2 regions of the Streptomyces sp. NPDC101490 genome follow, and region 1 is predicted to be linked to the other one. Evidence: riboswitches for the same ligand, from Rfam matches in the RefSeq annotation. Region 1 holds a riboswitch; the other holds the start of a gene.

Region 1 (7,510 bases):
TGCTCTTGATCCGTTCGAATTCCTCGTCAGCGTGTTCGACGTCGACGGTGCGCGGCGAGTTGCCCTCCAGACCGAGGAGGACGGCCTTGGGGGTGCCGTGGCCGTGGCCGGTCGCGCCGAGGGAGCCGTACAGCTCGGCCCGTACGGAGGCGGTGTGGGAGAGCAGGCCCTCGTTCTTCAGCCGGCGGGCGAACATCCGGGCCGCGCGCATCGGCCCCACCGTGTGGGAGCTCGACGGGCCGATGCCGATCGAGAACAGGTCGAAGACCGAGATGGCCACGGAAGGACTCCTTGGGAGGGCTAGACGCCGTTGTCTGCCGGGGTGGAGCAGAGAAGCGCGGGAAAAAGGGGGCGTACGGGGACATGGAGTGGGGCACCGCGCTCACGGTCCAGTGTGCGCGGTGCCCCGAAGATTCGTACGAACGAAAGGGTACGAAACTACTTCAGGCCGGGGTACAGCGGGTGCTTGTCCGCCAGGGCGGTCACCCGGGCCTTGAGGGCCTCGGCCTTCTCGCTGTCGAAGCCGGGCTTCAGGGACTCCGCGATGATGTCGGCGACCTCGGTGAAGTCCTCGGCGCCGAAGCCGCGGGTGGCGAGCGCGGGCGTGCCGATGCGCAGACCGGAGGTGACCATCGGCGGGCGCGGGTCGTTCGGGACGGCGTTGCGGTTGACCGTGATGCCGACCTCGTGGAGACGGTCCTCGGCCTGCTGGCCGTCGAGCTCGGAGTTGCGCAGGTCCACCAGGACCAGGTGCACGTCCGTGCCGCCGGACAGGACGGAGACGCCGTGCTCGGTGACGTCGTCCCGGACCAGGCGCTCGGCCAGGGCGCGGGCGCCGTCCACGGTGCGCTGCTGGCGCTCCTTGAACTCCTCCGAGGCCGCGACCTTGAAGGAGACGGCCTTGGCCGCGATGACGTGCTCCAGCGGGCCGCCCTGGAAACCGGGGAAGACCGAGGAGTTCAGCTTCTTGGCGAACGCCTTCTTCGCCAGGATGATGCCGCCGCGCGGGCCGCCGAGCGTCTTGTGCGTGGTGGAGGTCACCACGTCCGCGTACGGCACCGGGTTCGGGTGCAGACCGGCGGCGACCAGACCCGCGAAGTGGGCCATGTCGACCCACAGGTAGGCCTCGACCTCGTCGGCGATCCGGCGGAACTCGGCGAAGTCCAGCTGGCGCGGGTAGGCGGACCAGCCCGCGATGATCACCTTCGGGCGGTGCTCCTTGGCGAGGCGCTCGACCTCGGCCATGTCGACCAGACCGGCCTCGTCGACGTGGTACGCGACCACGTCGAACTGCTTGCCGGAGAAGTTCAGGCGCATGCCGTGGGTCAGGTGACCGCCGTGCGCCAGGTCCAGGCCGAGGATCGTGTCGCCGGGCTGGGCGATCGCGAAGAGGGCGGCCTGGTTCGCGGAGGCGCCGGAGTGCGGCTGCACATTGGCGTACTCGGCACCGAACAGGTCCTTGACCCGGTCGATCGCGATCTGCTCGGCGACGTCGACGTGCTCGCAGCCACCGTAGTAGCGGCGGCCCGGGTAGCCCTCGGCGTACTTGTTGGTGAGGACGGAGCCCTGCGCCTCCATGACGGCGACCGGAGCGAAGTTCTCCGAGGCGATCATTTCGAGGGTGGACTGCTGACGGCGGAGCTCGGCGTCGACGGCTGCGGCGACGTCCGGGTCCAGCTCGTGGAGGGGAGTGTTCAGAAGCGACATGAATCGATCCCTAAGGGTCTCGGGCCCGGTCTTCAGTTCCCGGCGGAGAACGCGGCGTACGCGTCGGCGGTGAGCAGCTCGTCCGGCTCGCCCTCGACACGCACCTTGAACAGCCAGCCACCCTCGAACGGAGCCGTGTTCACCAGGGACGGGTCGTCCACCACGTCCTGGTTGGACTCGACGATCTCGCCCGTCACGGGGGAGTACAGGTCGCTGACCGACTTCGTCGACTCCAGCTCGCCGCAGGTCTCGCCCGCGGTGACGGTGTCGCCGACAGCGGGAAGCTGGGCGTAGACGACGTCACCGAGCGCGTTGGCGGCGAACTCGGTGATGCCGACGGTCGCGACGCCGTCCACGGCGTCCGACAGCCACTCGTGCTCCTTGGTGTAACGCAGCTGCTGGGGGTTGCTCATGGCCTGATTCTCCTGGATCGGGGGAGTGCTGATGAACGTGGGTCTTGCGGGGTGAGACGAGAAGTGAGACGGACTCGTCACTTCTGGCGCTTGTAGAACGGCAGTGCCACGACCTCGTACGGCTCGTGGGCGCCGCGGACGTCCACGCCGACGCCCTCGGTCCCGGGCGTGGCGTGCGCCGCGTCGACGTACGCCATCGCGATCGGCTTGCCGAGCGTCGGGGACGGGGCGCCGGAGGTGACCTCCCCGATGACCACGCCGTCCTTGACGACGGAGAAACCGGCGCGCGGGACCCGGCGGCCCTCGGCGATCAGCCCGACGAGCTTGCGCGGCGGGGTGGCCCCGGCGCGCTCGGCGGCCTTCTCCAGCGCCTCACGGCCGACGAACCGGCCCTCGTTGGTCGTCTTCTCGAACTTCACGACCCGGCCGAGCCCCGCGTCGAAGGGCGTCAGGGAGGTGGTCAGCTCGTGCCCGTACAGCGGCATGCCCGCCTCCAGGCGGAGCGTGTCACGGCAGGACAGGCCGCAGGGGATCAGCCCGACCGGGGCGCCCGCCTCGGTCAGCGCCCGCCACACGCCCTCGGCGTGCTCCGGCTTCAGGAACAGCTCGAAGCCGTCCTCGCCGGTGTAGCCGGTCCGGGCGATCAGCGCGGGCACGCCCGCGACCGTGCCGGGCAGCCCCGCGTAGTACTTCAGCCCGTCCAGGTCGGCGTCGGTGAGCGACTTCAGGATGCCGGGGGACTCCGGGCCCTGCACCGCCAGCAGGGCGTACGCGTCGCGGTCGTCGCGCACCTCGGCGTCGAAGCCCGCCGAGCGCTCCACCAGCGCGTCGAGCACGATCTGGGCGTTGGAGGCGTTGGCGACGACCATGTACTCGGGGGCCTCGGCCGGGCCGAGACGGTAGACGATCAGGTCGTCGAGGATGCCGCCGTCCTCCTGGCAGATCATCGTGTACCGGGCGCGCCCGGCACCCACCGTGGAGATGTTGCCGACCAGGGCGTGGTCGAGGAGCTCCACGGCCTGCGGACCCGTGACGGTGATCTCGCCCATGTGGGAGAGGTCGAACAGACCGGCCCGGGTGCGGACCGCGAGGTGCTCCTCGCGCTCACTGCCGTAGCGCAGCGGCATGTCCCAGCCCGCGAAGTCGGTCATGGTCGCGCCCAGCGAACGATGCAGGGCATCGAGGGCGGTCAGGCGGGGGGCAGAGGTCATGGGGTGGCTCCCGGGTCCCAAGGGCGTGATAGGTGACGAAACACATGACGGCGAGGACGTCCTCCCCATCTGTCATGGAACCTGAGAGGTTCACCGAGAGCATCTCGTCACCGAGAGATCGGCTTGCACCTTGGGTGGGGACACCGGCAGGGTGTCCCGCTTTTCAGATCTGCCTCATCCACGCGGTACGGGGCCTGAGAGATTCAAGGGAGGGTCTTGCTCCTTCGGCGCCCGGACGCCGAGGCGTCCGGAACTCTCCCGCGCGGATTCGAACGGCCGGTATGCGGTTGTAAGGGCGGCGGTGCGCTGTGGGGCGACGGCCCGCCCGGCGGGCACATCATTGCACGCGTGTCCGGCGCGGCAAATCGCTTGTGCCTCATTACCAGTTCTTTACACTTCATGGGCAAGGGTCTCCTTGAGACCCGGCAGGGGGGAGAAGCGATGAGGTTCCAGCACACCGGCGCATACGCTCCGAGTACCGGAATACCGTCACAGCGGGCCCGCGCCCGGACCCGGAGGGTCCGGCTCCTGCGGGACCTGCGCGAGCGCGGCGGCCGGGGCCCCCGCGCCCTCACCTTCGCGGCGGGCGACCTCGTCGTCGTCTCCGGGCTGCCCGGCAGCGGCAAGTCCACCCTCATGAAGCGCGCCGCCGAGGGCAGCGGCATCGACTCCCAGGACACCCGGGAGCGCTGGGAGGCCCGGATGCCCCGCCTGCTGCCGTACGCCGTCTACCGCCCGCTGGTCCGCCTCGCGCACTACGCGGGACTCCGCACCGCCCTGCGCTCCGGCGGTGGCGTGATCGTCCACGACTGCGGCACCCAGTCCTGGGTGCGCGGCTGGCTCGCCCGCGAGGCCCGCCGCCGGGGCCGCGCCCTCCACCTCGTCCTCCTCGACGTCACCCCCGACACCGCCCGCGCCGGACAGCGCGACCGGGGCCGGGGCGTCTCCTCGTACGCCTTCGCCCGGCACCGGCGGGCCGTCACCCGGCTCGTCACCTCCGCCGAGTCCGGCCGCCTCCCGCACGGCTGCGCCTCCGTGACCCTGCTCGACCGGGACGCCGCCGACGCGCTCCGCAGGATCGGCTTCGGGGAGGCCGTCTGAAGCGACCGCCCGCGCCCCCGGGGGCGTCCCTGGGGGCGCCTCCGGGAGGCTCCTGGTGCTCCTGGTGCTCCTGGTGCTGCTGCTGGTGAGTGCCGGTGCCTGACCGGTCCGTTACCGGGGCGCGGCTCGGCCGTTGCTTCCGGCTCCGGCTCCGGTCCGTCCGCCGTCCACCCGTCCGCGTCCCGGCGTCCTGTCCCCCGGGCCCGGCCCCCGGCCCCCCTCCCCGGGTCCCTCCGGCCGTCGCCCGTGTCCCACCGCCCCCACGTTCCGTACCCTTTGGGCCACGGCGCCACAAGGGCGGCGTTAGGGTGCTGGCGGGCCCGCCGGCACGGCGGAGCCCTGGCGGCGAGAAGGGGAAACGGGACCGTGGACGTGACGTGGCCGGGCAACGAGCTCGAAGAGGTCCTTGCCGCCTCACTCGGCAATCCCGGGGCCGGAGCCCGCCTGGTCGAGGTCCTCGGCCGCAGCCCCGTCTGGGTGCCGCTGCCCAACGGCGGCGGCCCCGAGAGCGCCGACCTCGACCTGCCCACCCTGGAGATCGACGGTGCGGCCTACGTCCCCGTCTTCAGCTCCGAACAGCAGTTCCTCGCCTGTGTCGGCAGCCACATGTCCTTCACCGTCGCCCCCGCCCGCGAGTTCGCCCGGGGTCTGCCCCCGCAGCTCGGCATCGCGGTGAACCCCGGCGGCACCGTCGGCGTCCCGCTGCCCCCGCCCGCCGTCGCCGAACTCTGCCGGACCGGCCGCACCCCGCTCGACGGCCCCGCCGCGGGCGGCCGGGTCCGCCTCTTCGAGCCCGACTGGCAGGACGACCCCGTCGACTTCCTCTCCGCCGCCTCCGCCGAGTTCGAGGCCACCGGGGTCGTCGTCTCCGCCCGCCGCGCCCTCGCCAGCGTCGAGGGCACCGAACCCGCCCTTTTCGTCGGCGTCCAGCTCGTCGGCTGGGACGGCGTCGACCGCAACGCGCCCCTGGACGCCCTCGGCCGCGCCCTCGGCCGCGTCGAGGTGGCCTGGCCGGTCAACCTCATCCTGCTCGACATGGCGCAGGACCCGGTCGGCGACTGGATGCTGGAGCGGGTCCGCCCCTTCTACCAGCGCGCCGCCGTGTGACGGACGGGCTGTTTAAGCTGAACTTCTCACGGCCGGACTTCGCGCGGCCGGACTTCGCACGGCCGGACTTCGCACGACGCGGACGGCCGCAGGACATACGCACGACCGACGTGGTGACGGAAGAGGGGCGGGAACCAGGGTGAGCGCGTCAGGCACCGCCTCGGCCGAACGGATCGAGCACATGCTGCGCCAGGTGGCACCCGGACGCTACGACGCGTACGAGCAGCTGCTGCACGCCCTCGCCGACGGCGAGCTGCGGATACTGCTCTGGCACGGCACGCCGGGATCGGCCGACGCCCAGTACGGGAACATGGAGGTGGACGGCCACGGCTACGCGCCCTGCGTCACCTCCGACCGGGAGCTGGCCGCCTCCGGCTGGCACCGCGCCCACGAGCTCGTCACCGGCCGGGAGATCGCCCGCGCCCTCTACCCCGACCGCTGGGGAGTCTGGCTGAATCCGCACGCCCCCGGCGGCGGCGTCGGCATCCCCTGGGCCGATCTGCGCCGGATCGCCACCGGACTCGACCGGATGCCCGCCGGACCGCTCCGGATCGCCGAACCCACCCTGGAGATGCCGCAGTTCTACGCCCAGCTCACCCAGAACGCCCACCGCACCCCGGCCGTCCGGGCACTGCGCCGGGGCTGGGTGCAGCCCGCGCTCGGCTCCCCGTACCTCGTCATCGGTCTCGACCTGTACGACGGGTCGGCCGCGGCCGTCGACACGGTCCGCGCGATGATGCGCCAGTCGATCGGCACCGTGCCCGAGGGGCTGCCCGTCTCCACGGTCGCGCTCTCCGACGCCTACGACCCGGTGGCGCTCTGGCTGCGGGCGAACGGACGCCCCTTCTACGACCGCGAGGCCCACGCGGGCCAGGGTCCCGCCCCCGTCCACGGATACGGCTACCCGCCCCCGGCGCCGTCCGGATACTGAGACGCACCACGCGACGCGTCCCGCCCCACCGGCCTCCGGAGTTCGCTCCGGAGGCCTTCTTTCGTCCCAATTGCGCCAGCTGAAAGCATGGTTGAGCTGACATGTCCGATTGGGGGGAAGAGGCCCCGAGATGGTCCGCTCAGGTGATCCTGACGTCCGGATAACGGAAGTCGCAGCACCGCATCACGTTTGAGCAAACATTGCTCGTCAGGGCTGGCGGGTGATCCCGAGCGCGTTGAAGACTCCCCGGAACACCGGGCGTTCAGCTCCCTTCCGAGCCCATGCCCAGCAGGTTGTTCCACCGAGCCGCCACCCGCGGCGGGCAAGGGCCGGCTACCGGCGGCCGAGAGGGGTCCTCACCACGATGACGGCACCACTGCGCGAGACGAGTGCGGGCGAGCCGACCGCCGCCGTCGACGCCCCGCCCGAAGCCAAGGTCATCGAGGGCCGTTCGCCCTGGAAGATCGCCTGGACCCGTCTCAAGCGCGACAAGCTGGCCCTCGCGGGCGCCTTCGTCGTCGTCTTCCTCGTCCTGGTGGCGGTCTTCGCCCCGCTCATCGTCGGCCTCCTCGGCCACCCGCCCGACGAGTTCCACGAGGACCAGATCGACCCGCTCTTCGGCACCCCGACCGGCGCCTGGGGCGGCATCAGCTCCGACTTCCTCCTCGGGGTCGAGCCGGTCAACGGCCGCGACGTCTTCAGCCGCATCGTCTACGGCGCCCGGATCTCGCTGCTCGTCGCCTTCCTCGCCGCGGTCTTCGCGGTGGCCCTCGGCACCGTCCTCGGCATCGTCGCCGGCTACTTCGGCGGCTGGGTCGACGCCGTGCTCAGCCGCGTCATGGACGTGATGCTCGCCTTCCCGCAGCTGCTCTTCACGATCGCCCTGGTCTCGGTCCTCCCCAACGAACTCCTCGGCATCGAGGGTTCGGGTGTGCGCATCGGCGCCCTCGTCGTCGTCATCGGCTTCTTCGGCTGGCCGTACGTCGGCCGCATCGTCCGGGGCCAGACCCTCTCGCTGCGCGAACGCGAGTACGTGGAGG
Region 2 (7,510 bases), on a different contig from region 1:
GGTTCCACTCGCCGCCCAGCGCCGAGGCGGTGTGCGGGGCGTTGCGCAGCGGGTTGTCCTCGGCGGGCCACTGGCCCGAGGCGACCTTCTCGATCTCGGCCCGGATCGCGATCATGGTGTCGCAGAAGCGGTCGATCTCGGCGAGGTCCTCGGACTCGGTCGGCTCGATCATCAGCGTGCCGGCCACCGGGAACGACATCGTCGGGGCGTGGAAGCCGTAGTCGATGAGGCGCTTGGCGATGTCGTCGACCGTGACGCCCGTCGCCTTGGACAGCGGGCGCAGGTCCACGATGCACTCGTGGGCGACCAGACCGGCGGGGCCGGTGTAGAGCACCGGGAAGTGCGGCTCCAGACGCTTGGCGACGTAGTTCGCCGCGAGCACCGCGACCTGGGTGGCGCGCTTGAGGCCCTCGCCGCCCATCAGGCGCACGTACGACCAGGAGATCGGCAGGATGCCCGCCGAGCCCCACGGGGCGGCCGAGATCGGGCCGACACCGGTCTCCGGGCCCGCGGTGGGCTGGAGCGGGTGGTTCGGCAGGTACGGAGCGAGGTGGGCGCGGACGCCGACCGGGCCGACGCCGGGGCCGCCGCCGCCGTGCGGGATGCAGAAGGTCTTGTGCAGGTTCAGGTGCGAGACGTCGCCGCCGAAGTGGCCCGGCTTGGCGAGCCCGACGAGCGCGTTGAGGTTGGCGCCGTCCACGTACACCTGGCCACCGGCGTCGTGCACCTCGGCGCAGATGTCGGCGACGTGCTCCTCGAAGACGCCGTGCGTCGACGGGTAGGTGATCATCAGCACGGACAGCTCGTCGCGGTACTGGGTGATCTTGGCGCGCAGGTCCTCGACGTCGACCTCGCCGTCGTCGGCGGTCTTCACCACGACGACCTTCATGCCGGCCATCACGGCGGAGGCCGCGTTGGTGCCGTGCGCGGAGGACGGGATGAGACAGACGGTGCGCTGTTCGTCGCCGTTGGCGCGGTGGTAGGCGCGGACGGCCAGCAGACCGGCCAGCTCGCCCTGGGAACCGGCGTTCGGCTGGATCGACACCTTGTCGTAGCCGGTGACCTCGGCGAGGCGCTCCTCCAGCTCGGTGATGAGCGTGAGGTAGCCCTGCGCCTGCTCGACCGGGGCGAAGGGGTGCATCTGGCCGAACTCGGGCCAGGTCACCGCCTCCATCTCGGTGGTCGCGTTCAGCTTCATCGTGCAGGAGCCGAGCGGGATCATGCCCCGGTCCAGCGCGTAGTCGCGGTCCGCGAGCCTGCGCAGGTAGCGCAGCATCGAGGTCTCGGAGCGGTGCGTGCGGAAGACCGGGTGGGTCAGGTAGTCGTCGGAGCGCAGCAGCCCGGCGGGCAGCGCGTCCTCGGTCGCGGCGTCCAGGGCCTCTATGTCGGCGGTCACGCCGAACGCGCCCCACACGGCGGCGAGCTGGGCGCGCCCGGTGGTCTCGTCGCAGGACATGGAGACGTGGTCGGCGTCGGCGCGGTGGAGGTTGACCCCGGCCTCGCGGGCGGCGGCCACGACCGCGTCGGCCCGGCCGGGCACCCGGGCGGTGAGGGTGTCGAAGAAGGCGCCCTGGGTGAGCTCCACGCCACCGGCGGTGAGGCCCGCGGCGAGGATCGCGGCGTACCGGTGGGTGCGGCGCGCGATGCCCCGGAGGCCCTCGGGGCCGTGGTAGACGGCGTACATGCCCGCCATGACGGCGAGGAGCACCTGGGCGGTGCAGATGTTGCTGGTGGCCTTCTCGCGCCGGATGTGCTGCTCGCGGGTCTGCAGCGCGAGCCGGTAGGCGCGGTTGCCGTCGGCGTCGACGGAGACGCCGACCAGACGGCCGGGCAGGGAGCGGGCGTGCTTGTCCTGGACAGCCATGTAACCGGCGTGCGGGCCGCCGAAGCCCATCGGGACGCCGAAGCGCTGGGTGGTGCCGACGGCGATGTCGGCGCCGAGCTCGCCCGGCGAGGTGAGCAGGGTGAGCGCGAGCAGGTCGGCGGCGACGGTGACGATCGCGCCGAGCCCGTGGGCCTGGTCGACGACCGCCTTGATGTCGCGGACGGCGCCGGAAGCGCCCGGGTACTGGAGCAGTACGCCGAAGACACCGCGCTCGGCGATCTCGGCGGGGATGCCTCCGCTCAGGTCGGCGACGACGACCTCGACGCCGGTGGGCTCGGCACGGGTCCGGATGACGGCGACGGTCTGCGGCAGGGCGTCGGCGTCGATGAGGAAGACGCCGTTCTTGACCTTGCCGACGCGCCGGGACAGGGCCATGGCCTCGGCGGCGGCGGTGCCCTCGTCGAGGAGGGAGGCACCGGAGGTGGGCAGGCCGGTCAGGTCGGCGACGACCGTCTGGAAGTTCAGCAGGGCCTCCAGGCGGCCCTGGGAGATCTCCGGCTGGTACGGCGTGTACGCGGTGTACCAGGCCGGGTTCTCCATGACGTTGCGGAGGATCACCGGCGGGGTGAAGGTGCCGTAGTAGCCGAGGCCGATCATCGGCGCGAGGACCTGGTTGCGGTCGGCGAGGTCACGCAGCTCGGCGAGGACCTCGGCCTCCGTGCGCGCGCCCGGCAGGCTCAGCGCCTCGGTGTTCTTGATGACGTCCGGCACCGCGGCGGCCGTCAGCTCGTCGAGCGAGCCGTATCCGACCTGGGCGAGCATCTTGGCACGCGCCTCGGCGTCGGGGCCGATGTGCCGCTGCTCGAACGGGATGCCCTGTTCGAGCTCGGAGAGCGGAGTGCGGTTGGCGGTCATGTACGGAGGCCTCCTGGTCGTCACGACCTGCGAGGGGCACCGCGGCGCGGGTACCCGGACGGCCTCCCCCTCTGTCATGTCAACCTGAGAGTTTCACCGGGACGCCTCGCGGCACCCCGGCTTTCACCGTCGGTGAGAGCGTGTGCCGTCAGGCACCGCTCTGCTTTCCAGAGTGACCTCGTCCGCGCGGTACAGGTGCCTGAGAGATTCCGGGGAGGATTTGCTCCTTCGGCGCCCACCGGAAGGTTTCTCCGGGGGACTCTCCCGCACGGGGTCGACAGCCACGGCCAGCCTACCAGCGCCGTTGTGACTCCCGTCGCTCAAGTGGCCGACATCCCAGATGTGCACTTTCGTAGGGGTGTAGAGGAGTTGCGACCAGTTGGAGGGACCGTGCAGACCGATATCGATCCGCGCAGCCTGATCGGCCGCAAGGCGTTCGACCGGAACGGACACAAGATCGGAACCGTGGACGAGGTGTACCTGGACGACGCGACCGGAGTGCCGGAATGGGCCGCGGTCCGCACCGGCCTGTTCAGCCGGGACGCCTTCGTCCCGCTGGAGCCGAGCGAGCTGACCGGGGAGGGCCTCCGCATCCCCTACGAGCGCGCCCTCATCAAGGACGCCCCGGACTTCGGGGTGGGCCGCCACCTCTCCCCCGCGCAGGAGCTCCAGCTCTACCGCCACTACAGCATGACGCTCCCTCCGCCGCCCCCGGACGCCGACTTCGGCCGCCTCGCGGGCCAGGACGGCCCGTGACACCCCGCTGAGTCGGTACGAGTGACCCGGGAGCGCCCGGACCACCGGTACGAGCGCTCCCGCCCCACCCGGCTCATCCCGCCGGCCCTCCCGTGGGGCTCACCCGCCCCACAAGACCTCCAAGGCCCCCAAGCCGCTCAAGCTCCTCAAGCCGAACCCCTCACTCAGGTCCCCGTCCCACCAACGGCAGCGGCTCCCCCGGCACCAGGTCCGGATCGTCCACGGCGAACGTACGGACCCGACCGGGCGCCGAACCCGGCTCCTCGAACCGCACCGTGACCCGACCGACCCCGCTCCCCTGGACCCACCCGGGCCCGTACACCGTGTGCCGTACGTCGTGACCGGGCGCCCAGTGCCGCTCCACGCTCCCGGCCGCCTCCTCGACGGCGTCCCCACCGGCAGCCCCCGCTCCGGCGCCCGAAGCACCCGGCCCGTCCTCCTCGCCTCCTCCGACGCCCCCGTCCTTCTCCGGCTCCCCCGGCACCGCCCCGGTCTCCGCCTCCGCCCGCGCCTCGGCCTGGGCGAACAGGTCCTCCTGGGTGAAGTCCGCGAGCCCGCTGACCCCGACCCCGAGGAGCCGTACGCCCCCGGTCGTGTCCACCGCGTCGAGGAGCCGTCCGACCGCCTCGCGCACCACCCCGGGGTCGTCGGTGGGCCCCCGGAGCGTCTCGGACCGGGTCAGGGTGGAGAAGTCGTACCGCCGGACCTTGAGGACGATGGTCCGCCCCGAGTGGCCCGAGGCCCGCAGCCGTCCCACGCACCGCTCCGCGAGCCGCTCCGCCTCCACCCGGATGCGGACCCGGTCGTGCAGGTCGACGTCGAAGGTGTCCTCCACGGACACCGACTTGGCGTCCCGCTCGGCCACCACGGCCCGGTCGTCGTACCCCCGGGCCATCCGGTGCAGCGAGGTCCCGTGCGCCCGCCCGAGGAGCCGTACGAGCTCGTCCTCGCCCGCCTCCACGAGATCGGCCACGGTGGTCATCCCGGCCCTTCTGAGGTGCTCCCCGGTCGCCGGTCCGACTCCGGGCAGGATCCGCACCGCACGAGGCCCGAGCAGCTCCCGCTCGGTACCGGGCTCGATCAGCACCAGCCCGTCGGGCTTGGCCTCCTCCGAGGCGATCTTCGCGATCATCTTGGACCCGGCGAGCCCCACGGACCCGGCCAGCCCGGTCGTCGCCAGGATGTCGGTCCGCAGCTTCTCCCCGGCCGCCCGCGCGCTCGCGCTGTCGTCGGCGACGCCCCCCGCCTCCAGGTCGACGAAGGCCTCGTCCAGGCTGAGCGGCTCGACGAGCGGCGAGAGCCGTCCGAGCAGTTCCATGACCTGTTCGCTGATCGACCGGTAGAAGGCGAAGCGCGGCACGAGATAGGCGGCGTTCGGCGCGAGCCGCCGGGCCTGGCCCATCGGCATCGCCGAGTGGACGCCGAAGCGGCGGGCCTCGTAGGAGGCGGTCGCGACCACGCCCCTGGGCCCGAGCCCGCCCACGACCACCGGTTTTCCGCGCAGGCTGGGCTTCGCCGCCTGCTCGGCGGCGGCGAAGAACGCATCCATGTCGAGATGCAGGATCGTCGGCGCGGCTCTCACCCGTCCGATGCTGCCCTACGCCACTGACAACGCGGCTCCGGCGCGGCGTCACCCGCCGGAGTGCCGGGCTCAGGGCCGAGGCCGGGCCCCCTCGCCAGGGGGAGGCCTCACCGGGCCCGCTACGGGCCCTCAGCGGGCCGTCAGGCCCCCTCGGCGGGGGCTCAGACCGCCCGGTCCCGTCTGCGCCGCGCCAGCTCGTCCCCCGGGTTGTGCCCGACGAGGGTCTCCCCCGTGTCGACCCGCTCCCCGTGCAGCTGCGAGAGGGCGGCATCGACGTCCTGCCACACCACACCGACGGCGATGCCGAAGACGCCCTGCCCGCCCTGGAGCAGGGAGACCACCTCGTCCGGCGAGGAGCACTCGTACACCGTGGCGCCGTCGCTCATGAGCGTCATCCGCTCCAGGTCCCGGAAGCCCCGCGCGCGCAGGTGCTGCACCGTGGCCCGGATGTTCTGGAGGGCGACCCCGGTGTCGAGGAAACGCTTGACGATCTTCAGTACGACGACGTCACGGAAGCTGTAGAGCCGCTGGGTCCCCGAACCGTACGCGGGCCGCACGCTCGGCTCCACGAGCCCGGTGCGCGCCCAGTAGTCCAGCTGCCGGTAGGTGATCCCGGCCGCTGCGCAGGCCGTCGGCCCGCGGTAGCCGACCGCCTCGCCCGTCTGGCCCTGCCCCGTGTCGGTCTCCGCACCGAAGTCGCCCGCACTGCCGTGAAGCGGATACGGACCGCTCCCCCCGGACACGCGTCCGGGCGAGCTCCCTGCCGTACCGTCCGCGCTGCTCATCACGCCGACCCTCCGTCCTTGACCTGCCCACACGAAGGTAGGCAGTCACTCGGGGTGCGTCAACGATCGCCACACTCGGCACGCCGAGTGATAATCACCCTGAGAGTGGTTTCCCGTGTCTCTCTTCGGGGAAAGGCTACTCGAATGTCCTGTCCGCGCCCCGCGAACGGCCCGTGCCGACGGCGCCGTGCCTCACTGACTGTTGGTCCCGAAATCCTCCGGTGAGATCTGGTCGAGGAACTCGCGGAACTTCTCCACCTCGTCCTCCTGCTCGTCCGGGATCGCGATGCCGGCGTCGTCCAGGACACCGTCGCTGCCGAAGATCGGCGTGCCGGTCCTCAGGGCGAGGGCTATCGCGTCGGAGGGGCGGGCGCTCACCTCGACCCCGCTGGCGAAGACCAGCTCCGCGTAGAAGACACCGTCGCGCAGGTCGGTGATGCGCACTTCGGTGAGTTCCTGTCCCACGGCCTCCAGCACGTCCTTGAAAAGGTCGTGCGTCAGCGGCCGCGGTGGCGCCATCCCCTGCTGGGCGAAGGCGATCGCGGTCGCCTCCCCCGGTCCGATCCAGATGGGGAGGTACCGATCGCCTCCCACTTCACGCAGGAGCACGATCGGCTGGTTGGAGGGCATTTCCACCCGGACACCCACAACGTCGAGCTCGTTCACACAGCAACCCTAGGACGTGCCCGCCCGGTTTGGATAGTCGGGCCCCCGCTCCGCCCACCCCGGGCTCACTGGAGCCGCACGCCCAGGGCGGTCTGGACGAGAGCCGCGTGCAGCCGTACCGACTGCGCGGCGAGCTCCCGGGCGGTGGCCTCCGCATGGGCTCTGGTCTGCGGGTTGCGGTGCCGGCGCAGTGGCGCGACGACCTGCTCGATCAGTCCGGCCTCGCGGTCGGCGGCCGCCTTCACGGACCGCAGGTGCCGGGGTTCGAGACCGAAACGCCCCAGATCCGCGACGAGCCGGGCGACCGTGACGGTCTCGGCGTCGTACCCGCCGCCCGCCATCTCGCAGACCAGGCCGTACGACTCCCACTCGACAAGTTCCGTCTCGGTCGCCTCGGCGGCGGCCAGCAGCTCCGCCCGGCCCAGCCGGCCGACGGTGGGCGGCTCCGTCCCGGGCTCCCAGGCCCCCTCCACGAGGTCCTTCCGGCGTCCGGGTGCGGGAAGCTCGACCTGCTCGCCCCGGGCGAGGGCGTCGAGGTGCTCACGGATGACCTTCAGCGGAAGGTAGTGGTCCCGCTGAATCCGCAGGATCAGAGCGAGCCGCTCCACGTCCTGCGGGCTGAACTTCCGGTACCCGGAGGCCGTCCTGCGGGGCTCCACGAGCCCCTCGGCCTCCAGAAACCTGATCTTGGAGATGGTCACTTCGGGAAACTCGTCGCGCAGCTGGTTCAGCACCGTGCCGATGCTGACCAGCCGGTCGCCCGCGGAGGCGGCGCCGGACCCGGCACCGCCCGTCGGTGTTCGCAGCATGGACCTTCCCTGAAGGCTTCTCCGAGGCGTTACACGCCCCGCCGGTTCGAGTAGAAGACCAGCCGGTACTTGCCGATCTGCACCTCGTCACCGTTGGACAGGACGGCCGAGTCGATCGGCTCACGGTTGACGTACGTACCGTTGAGGCTGCCGACGTCGGAGACGGTGAAAC

What was found. A riboswitch is a leader RNA that binds a small molecule or an ion and turns the genes downstream of it on or off. The one in region 1 is predicted to bind glycine.
Region 2: another riboswitch for glycine. It lies ahead of gcvP (aminomethyl-transferring glycine dehydrogenase); the one in region 1 lies ahead of gcvT (glycine cleavage system aminomethyltransferase GcvT).

Annotation. Positions count from the first base shown of each region.
Region 1 covers NZ_JBIWNI010000018.1:81,687-89,196, reverse strand. The annotation lists gene ACIRQY_RS26740 (L-serine ammonia-lyase) at 1-280, opposite strand, end outside; gene glyA (serine hydroxymethyltransferase) at 439-1,707, opposite strand; gene gcvH (glycine cleavage system protein GcvH) at 1,740-2,120, opposite strand; gene gcvT (glycine cleavage system aminomethyltransferase GcvT) at 2,198-3,331, opposite strand; glycine riboswitch at 3,505-3,602, opposite strand; gene ACIRQY_RS26720 (AAA family ATPase) at 3,773-4,432, shown strand; gene ACIRQY_RS26715 (enhanced serine sensitivity protein SseB) at 4,799-5,539, shown strand; gene ACIRQY_RS26710 (enhanced serine sensitivity protein SseB C-terminal domain-containing protein) at 5,679-6,470, shown strand; gene ACIRQY_RS26705 (ABC transporter permease) at 6,835-7,510, shown strand, end outside.
Region 2 covers NZ_JBIWNI010000038.1:21,924-29,433, forward strand. The annotation lists gene gcvP (aminomethyl-transferring glycine dehydrogenase) at 1-2,740, opposite strand, end outside; glycine riboswitch at 2,918-3,017, opposite strand; gene ACIRQY_RS34280 (PRC-barrel domain-containing protein) at 3,131-3,496, shown strand; gene ACIRQY_RS34285 (DNA polymerase IV) at 3,657-5,078, opposite strand; gene ACIRQY_RS34290 (MerR family transcriptional regulator) at 5,240-5,863, opposite strand; gene ACIRQY_RS34295 (bifunctional nuclease family protein) at 6,056-6,529, opposite strand; gene ACIRQY_RS34300 (MerR family transcriptional regulator) at 6,595-7,338, opposite strand; gene ACIRQY_RS34305 (FHA domain-containing protein) at 7,368-7,510, opposite strand, start outside.